Linked DNA regions of Geobacillus stearothermophilus ATCC 12980. The protein of the gene in region 2 interacts with the protein of the main gene of each other region in a pairwise test. Links are inferred from orthologs where the notes say so. Each region holds a gene or a part of one and is shown on either strand. Other genes may lie near its edges.

Evidence for each region.
Region 1: the proteins of QSJ10_RS13190 (region 2) and mntR interact in binary tests that used the Escherichia coli proteins (3 or more experiments, as listed by UniProt). The link is inferred for Geobacillus stearothermophilus ATCC 12980 from one-to-one orthologs.

The regions. Positions count from the first base shown.
Region 1 is NZ_CP128494.1:1,863,950-1,867,320, forward strand. Bases 451-3,369 are described here. They hold mntR (transcriptional regulator MntR), read right to left. Parts: upstream 2,164-3,369; coding sequence 1,738-2,163; downstream 451-1,737. Other genes in these bases: QSJ10_RS10125 (SA1362 family protein), read left to right, coding at 451-740; QSJ10_RS10130 (patatin-like phospholipase family protein), read right to left, coding at 766-1,650; QSJ10_RS10145 (coiled-coil domain-containing protein), read left to right, coding at 2,633-3,010. Outside these bases: QSJ10_RS10120 (DUF1385 domain-containing protein), read left to right, coding at 1-363; more of QSJ10_RS10125, read left to right, coding at 384-450.
Region 2 is NZ_CP128494.1:2,414,360-2,419,331, reverse strand. The notes cover bases 1-2,796. They hold QSJ10_RS13190 (methionine ABC transporter ATP-binding protein), read left to right. Parts: upstream 1-782; coding sequence 783-1,811; downstream 1,812-2,796. Other genes in these bases: QSJ10_RS13180 (MetQ/NlpA family ABC transporter substrate-binding protein), read left to right, coding at 2,485-2,796; QSJ10_RS13185 (methionine ABC transporter permease), read left to right, coding at 1,801-2,469; QSJ10_RS13195 (hypothetical protein), read left to right, coding at 167-511; QSJ10_RS13200 (thioredoxin family protein), read left to right, coding at 1-13. Also shown: more of QSJ10_RS13180, read left to right, coding at 2,797-3,336; QSJ10_RS13175 (hypothetical protein), read right to left, coding at 3,442-3,633; Fe-S cluster assembly ATPase SufC, read left to right, coding at 4,327-4,972. UniProt on the Escherichia coli protein: Part of the ABC transporter complex MetNIQ involved in methionine import. Responsible for energy coupling to the transport system. It has also been shown to be involved in formyl-L-methionine transport.

The DNA of each region.
Region 1 (3,371 bases), 550 kb from region 2 along the record:
ACTGTCGAACATGTCCAACGCGCCTCGCGCCTTCACTACCGGTGCGGTAGCAGCTTCATTTTATTTACCGTCATCGTCGGCTTGTTTCTGTATTTGTTCGTGCCGACCGATCCGCTTTGGCTGCGGATTGTGAACCGGCTCGCCTTAATTCCGGTCGTGCTCGGCGTTTCGTTTGAGGTGCTGCAGTTTACAAATAAATGGAGGGACATTCCGTTGCTGCGCTGGCTGGGCTATCCCGGTCTATGGCTGCAGCGGCTGACGACAAAAGAGCCGGACGACGACCAAGTGGAAGTGGCCATCGCTTCGTTCCAGCAGCTTCTTCGTTTAGAGGCGGAAGCGGAAGCGAAAAAAGCGGTGCAGTAATCGTAAAGGGGGTGGATTCATTGCGGCACAGGGCTGTTCACCCGCTCGCCGGACTTATGATTTTGCTTGGGACGCTTGGCATTGTGTATACCCTTTTTGCCCATCCGACGGTGCTGTTTCGCCAGCTGTTGTTTGTTGCGCTGTTTGCAGCCGCGATTTATCTCTTTTACCGTTTCGTCTACCAACGCCGCACTAGCAAAGAACGATTGTCGTATCTAAAAGCGGTGCGGCAGTCGAAAAAGCTTCATCCCCGCTCCGCGCACAAGCAGCCGAAGCCGGCGAAACTAAAACGGCCGTTGAAAAAGCGAATGGCGACTCCGCATTTGACCGTCATCGAGGGCAAAAAAGGCAAAAAAAAGAATCGGGCTTCCTTTTAGCTTGATTCTTTTTTGTTTTGGGCGCTCAAAACGCCCACCGCCGCAAAAACTGCCGCGCCCGCTCGCGCCCATAGTCAATGAGACGCCGGCGCGCTTCCAGGTCGATGGAAAAATCGGTCGCAAGAACGTTTTCCACCGGCAAAAAGATGATGTTTTTTTCATGGCGGCGCGAAATATAGCGGGCGTCATGCGCCTCTTTCATCGCCTCAAACAACGCTTCGTACAAATCAAGCGCGTTGGCAATGCGCCGTTTCGGCCGCTGGCCGGGCTTGGCGCTCAATTGAACGCCGAGCACCGGCCGTTTTTTCGTTTCTTTTTCTTCATCAAAGAGAAACAGCGGAAAGTTGCTGAGCACCCCGCCGTCAACGATGAGGGAGGTGCCGTCCCGTCCGTGAAGGCGGACCGGCTCGAAAAAGTACGGAATGCTCGTGCTCATCCGCACCGCCTTGGCGATCGAAAACGAGCCGGGGTCAATGCCGTATATCGCCAAATCATCCGGCAGCACGACGATGCGCCCGTTCGTCACATCGGAGGCAACGATATACAAACTGTCAGCTGGTACATCCCGAAACATACGCACTCCGCGGGCAGCGAGCGCCGATTCGATCCACTGTTCAAACACGTTTCCCTTATAAACTCCTAAATGCCAATATAGACGCACCCACTTCCAAACAGAAAACGGAACCCACGACGCCCGTTCATCCAAAAACTGCTCCAGCCTAAGCTCCTCGAACAACTGCGTCATCTCACGGGCGGTGTATCCAGCCGCCAGTAGCGCAGCAAGCAGCGCCCCGGCGCTCGTCCCGGCAAGCCGCTTCCAGCGCAGCCCTTTTTCTTCAATGGCCTCATACGCCCCCAGCAACGCAAACCCTTTCACTCCGCCGCCGGAAAAGACGAGATCAATGTCCATCGCCGCCTCCCCTTTCTCGCTGTTTATATATATGTAAGAGAAAGAAAAGGCGTTTAGTACGAAAAACAAAAAAGAGCAAGCAGTCGCTTACTCCCCTTGCTCATTGCGCTTTTGCACGTCGCGCAGCGCCTCAAGACGGCGTTCGTCCTCTTGAAAATATTGCACCAAATCGCCAATCCGGTCGATGGCGTTCCAACTCAAATGGTGTTCAATCCCTTCCACATCGCGGTAAATGTTTTCTTCGTTGACGCCAATGAGGCGAAGAAACTGCTCAAGCAGCTCATGGCGGTACACAAGCCGTTGGCCGATTTTTTTTCCTTTCGGCGTCAAGACAAGGCCGCGGTACTTTTCATACACCAAATATTCATCTTTATCGAGCTTTTGCACCATTTTCGTCACTGAAGAAGGGTGAACGGACAACGCTTCCGCGATGTCCGAAACGCGGGCATAGCCTTTTTCTTCAATCAACAAGTAAATTTGTTCAATATAATCTTCCATGCTCGGTGTCGGCAACGTTTGTCCCCTCCTGCAACGTTTGCCTGCCGCCAGCAAATCCCCCGGCCTATACCGTCACTCCGATGCGTCGGCCCTTTTGGCAGACAAAAAGAGCAATCATTTCTATTGTACCATAAAAGGGGCATTACGTAAAATACTGCACCTCAGCCGCCGGGAAAAAGCGGGTAATGTACGAACGCATCGTTTCCTCCAGCTCCTGCGCCTCCTCGTCACGATACACGTATTTGCCGATGCCGTACCGCCCCCACTTATACTTGCGCTTCGATTCGTCCAAATCGAGCTTGGTTTTCGGGTAACGCTGCTCGATGACCCGCTTGGCCGGCTTGGTAAACCGATGCTGGATGAGCTCAAACGTCAAACTAGATAAATCCACTCCTTTCAAAACATTCGTACTCCTTTGCGATTTGCCATGACAGCTCATAAACGCAATGATACAATAAAACTAAGCTGAAAGGGGGGATGCAGAATGTCTCACGAGCTTGTCGAATTGCTTCGCTCAGTGCTGAAAGAGGAGTTGCAGCCGATTCATGAACGCCTCGACCGACTAGAAGCCGGACAACAGCGCCTCGAAGAACGGCAACAACGCCTCGAAGAACGACAACAGCGCCTCGAAGAACGACAACAGCGCCTCGAGGAAAAGTTGGACCATTTCATCATCGAAACGCGCAGCCATTTCAAAAAAATCGAGGACGAGCTGGCTGAGCATCGGCGTATGTTCGAGATACTGTCACATGATTGGCGTAACGCGAACATTGCGATTGAATATTTAAATCATAAGATCGGCCAGCACGATCTGGAAATGTATCAACTCAAAAAGCGGCTCGAACTCCAAGAAACAAAATAAAAGCGTATGCCCGATGACCGGCGCATACGCTCTAACTGCTTAGCTTACCCACGCTTGCGAATGCGGAAATTGTCTTCCAACAGCACCCAGTTTTCCGGATACGGATACCCGAGCACCCAGTAGCTGATTCCGCGCAATCCGTATTCTTTCACCAAGTCAAATTTCGCCAACGCGCTGCGGGCGTCCTCAAACCACACTTCATGTTGTCGCCCTTGTTCATCTGTATAGCGGTAAAACGGCGAGGCGGCCGCCGCATCGTATTGGATGGACGCCCCGTAGCGAATGGGGCTAGCCGGTTCGGGTCGCTCAGTTCATTGGCGGCGACAATCCGCTCGAGTGGAACGCCGTAACGCTGAGCCAA
Region 2 (4,972 bases):
TTTGCCGCGTTGACGATCCGCCATTTTTTGACGCCGTTTGACACATTTCATGGGAAATGACAAAAACGGCGTTGGTTCGCCACGGCGGCTGTCGAGATTTTTGTAAAGGATTCTCCCCCTTCGGCATGGAAATAAAAGGACAAAGGAGATGGGGGGAGGATGCTCAATGGAAATGTGCGAGTTGGTAGGACAGTTTATGGAACGGATGCAAACGTTGCGCCATTTGTTGCCGATTTTGCCGGATGAGCAGCTGTATGTTCGCTTTGAAAGCGAGGAAGAGACCGCCATGGTGGCGCTCGGCAAGGAGCTTACTGCCGGAAGGGAACCTGATGAACGGAACGTCTTGACGGTGCACGGCTCCAAAAAAGCACTTTGCTCGCTTTTAGACGGCGAGCTGAAGCTGCAGCAGCTCGTCCGGCTGCGCGAAGTGCATGTATCGGGAAGCTTTCGTCATCTGTTGCTGCTTGAGTCGCTCCTCCATTTGGCTAAGCCATATCGGCATGTTGGGTGAAATTTTTATTGACAATGTTCGACACAAGGTGATACAATCACAGTTGTAGTCAATCGAATAGGCGATTGTTGCGCTCTTATCAAGAGAGGTGGAGGGATGTGCCCAATGAAGCCCGGCAACCGTCAGCGCGTGCGCTGAAAAGGTGCCAATTCACACAAAGCGGCCTGCTTTGAGAGATAAGAGACGGAATGGTGCACAATACCTTTCTGTTCTCTGCGGGCAGAAAGGTTTTCTTTTTGCGCTCCGCCGCCTTGGGGAGGAAGGTGAAACGATGATTACACTCGAACATGTGACAAAGATCTATCAAGCGGCTAACGGCTCAGTCACGGCCGTCGACAATGTGTCGCTTGAGATTCGCGAAGGGGAAATTTTCGGCATTATCGGCTACAGCGGCGCGGGGAAAAGTACGCTCATCCGCTTGCTCAATGGGCTCGAGAAGCCGACGGGCGGCCGGGTGGTCGTCGCCGGCCGCGACATGGGGCGCATCAAAGGGCGGGAGCTGCGCAAGGCGCGTCAAGAGATCGGGATGATTTTCCAACATTTCAACTTGCTTTGGTCGCGCACAGTGCGGGAAAACATTGCGTTTCCGCTCGAGATTGCGGGTGTTCCGAAAGCGGAGCGGCAAAAACGGGTCGATGAATTGATCGAGCTCGTCGGGCTCACGGGGCGGGAAGAGGCGTATCCGTCGCAGTTGAGCGGCGGGCAAAAGCAGCGTGTCGGCATTGCCCGGGCGCTCGCCAACAACCCGAAAGTGCTGCTTTGCGACGAGGCGACATCGGCGTTGGACCCGCAGACGACCGATGCGATTTTGGACTTGCTCGTTGACATCAACAAGCGGCTCGGGCTGACGATCGTGCTGATCACCCATGAAATGCACGTCATCCGCAAAATTTGCGACCGCGTCGCCGTGATGGAAAACGGCAAAATCGTTGAGCAAGGCGACGTGTTGCACGTGTTCCGCAACCCGCAGCAGCCGATCACGAAGCGGTTCGTCAAGCAGCTCGTCGAGCCGGAAGAGACGGAAGAGGCGATTTCCCATTTGTTTGGCCAATACCCGAGCGGGCTGATCGCGCAGCTGACGTTTGTCGGCGCGGCGGCCGGCCAGCCGCTCATCAGCCAGGTCGTGCGGCAATTTGCCGTCGATATGAATATTTTGCAAGGGAAAATTTCGCAAACCCATCAAGGCGCTTATGGGGTGCTGTTTGTGCACATCAATGGGGCGGCGGATGAAATTGACCGGGCGCTTGGCTACATTCAAAGCCAGCAGGTGGCGGTGGAGGTGATTCACGATGCTCGCTAACCTCCTGCCGAACGTCCAATGGGAGACGATGTGGGCGGCGACGGTCGAGACGCTGTATATGACGGGAGTGGCGGTGGCGGCCACTTTCGTTCTCGGAATCGTTCTTGGCTTGCTTCTATTTTTGACAGCGAAGGGCAACCTATGGGAAAACCGGTTTGTCAATACCGTGATTGCGGCGTTTGTGAACATTTTCCGCTCCATTCCGTTTATTATTTTGATCATTTTGCTCATTCCGTTTACCACCTGGCTTGTTGGGACGATGCTTGGCGCCAATGCGGCGCTGCCGGCTTTGGTCATTGGGGCCGCGCCGTTTTACGCCCGCATGGTGGAGATTGCCCTTCGCGAAATTGATAAAGGCGTCATCGAAGCAGCCCAAGCGATGGGCGCCTCAACGTGGACGATCATTTGGAAAGTGCTGCTGCCGGAGTCATTGCCGGCGCTTGTCTCCGGCATTACGGTGACGGCGGTGTCGCTCGTCAGCTATACAGCGATGGCTGGAGCCATCGGCGCCGGCGGGCTTGGGAACTTGGCGTATTTGGAAGGGTTCCAGCGCAACCATAACGATGTGACATTTGTCGCAACCGTATTGGTGTTGGTCATTGTATTTATCATTCAGCTGATCGGTGACTTTGTCACTTCGAAAATCGATAAACGATAAAGGGGGAAACAACTGATGAAGAAATGGTTGGGTATGTTGCTCGCCGCCATTCTCGTGCTCGCTTTGGCGGCATGCGGCGGCAACAATAACGACAACGCGGAAGGCGGCAAAGACGGCAAATTGGTGAAGTTGAAAGTCGGTGCGTCGAACGTGCCGCATGCGGAAATTTTGGAAAAAGCGAAACCGATTTTGAAGAAAAAAGGCATCGACTTGGAGATCATTACGTTCCAAGATTACATCTTGCCGAACAAAGCGCTGGCTGAGAAGCAAATCGACGCCAACTATTTCCAACACATTCCGTATTTGGAATCGCAAAAGAAAGAGTACGGCTATGATTTCGTCAACGCCGGCGGCATTCATATCGAGCCGATCGGCTTATACTCGAAAAAATACAAAAGCATTGAAGAACTGCCGGACGGCGCGACGATCATCATGAGCAACTCGGTCGCCGACCATGGACGCATTTTGTCGATGCTGCAAGAAAAGGGGCTCATTAAGCTGAAACCGGGCATCGATAAAACGAAAGCGACGGTCAACGACATCGTCGAAAACCCGAAACATTTGAAATTTAAAGCGGACGTCGATGCTGGACTTCTGCCGCAAATTTACAAAAACGGCGAAGGCGATGCGGTTTTGATCAACGCCAACTATGCGCTTGACGCCGGTTTGGACCCGGCGAAAGACCCGATCGCCGTGGAGTCGCCGAAAAACAATCCGTATGTGAACATTGTGGCGGTGCGCAAAGGCGATGAAAACCGGAAAGAAATCAAAACGCTTGTCGAAGTGCTGCAATCGAAAGAAATCCAAGATTTCATCAAAGAAAAATACCACGGCGCCGTCATTCCAGCGGCGACAAACAATCAATAACGGAAGCGAATCGCTTCCGTTATTTTTTGCACAAAAAAGAGCCGCCCGAAAGTTCAAAACCGTTTTGGATGGAGAGACGCCGCGGCCGGTCTGTTTTCCCGCGCTTCATCGGTTGTTCAAACGCGCCAGTACGGCGGCGAGCATGACGATGATGACGCAGTTTTGCAGGGCGACCACTGTCGTTAAACTGAAGATGACGTCCCCGTGTTCACCGAGAATGCTGCCGATGATGATCCATGCCAAAAACGAAGCGAAAGCGGCGGTTAAGGCAAAGACAACCCAACGAATCAATGGCATTGCCCCCTTTCCTATGATGATGGGAGTGGAACAGAACCATTCGTTTTCATCATGACATTCCGTCGATGTTGGCGAAACGGTGGTGTTTCCACACCCTTTCAATACCATTCGTTTATGCATCGGTCGAATCCTCCCTTCACCGCTACAAAGAAGGGATAGGGGCGTTCACCCAAAAAACTTCCGAACGTAGCCGAGCGGTTTAACGCGTTTACGGAAGCGTGCTTTGCCGAGGGAGCGCTGTCGAAAAAAGAAAAACAATTGATCGCCCTTGGCATCAGCCTGGCGACGCAAGATGAGTATTGCACGATTTACCATGCGAAAGGCTGCCTTGATGAAGGAGCGTCGGAACAGGAAATTTTGGAAGTATACGCGGTGGCGGCCGCGTTTGGCGGCGGGGCGGCGATGAGCCAAGCGGTGACGCTTGTGCAAGAATGCCTCCGCGAGCTGCGGGCGGCTCACTAGACTCCGGAAAAAACGGGGTCTTTTTTTGCAAAAACTCGTACAAGCTTGCGGTTTTCGTGTAAAATAGTAAAAGGCGCTGTTTTTTCACACGGTCACAGTGAAAACAGAGCGGGAAAGTTGCACGTAGTTTTCATTTGTTATAAAATGATAATGAGAATAAAATGAGAATGAACGATCGCTAGAAGACAAGCGAGTGAATTGACTTTCAATTGAGAATTGGAGGTATGCTGCATGGCGGTATTGACGATTCGCAATCTCCACGTCGCCGTGGAGGGAAAAGAAATTTTAAAAGGAGTGGACTTGGAAGTCAAAGGCGGGGAAATCCACGCCATCATGGGTCCGAACGGAACGGGGAAGTCGACGCTGGCATCGGCCATTATGGGCCATCCAAAATATGAAGTGACAGAAGGATCGGTGACGCTCGACGGCCAGGATGTCCTTGAGATGGAAGTCGACGAACGGGCGCGCGCCGGCCTGTTTTTGGCGATGCAATACCCAAGCGAAATCAGTGGAGTGACGAACGCCGACTTTTTGCGCGCGGCGATCAACGCCCGGCTTGGCGAAGGCAACGAAATTTCGCTCATGAAATTCATCCGCAAGCTCGATGAAAAAATGGCGTTTCTCGAAATGAACCCGGATATGGCGCACCGTTACTTGAACGAAGGATTCTCGGGCGGGGAGAAAAAGCGAAATGAAATTTTGCAGCTGATGATGCTTGAGCCGAAAATCGCCATTTTAGACGAGATCGACTCCGGCCTCGATATCGACGCGCTCAAAATCGTCGCCAAAGGTGTCAACGAAATGCGCAGCAGCGAGTTCGGCTGTTTGATCATCACCCACTACCAGCGGCTGCTCAACTACATCACCCCGGATTATG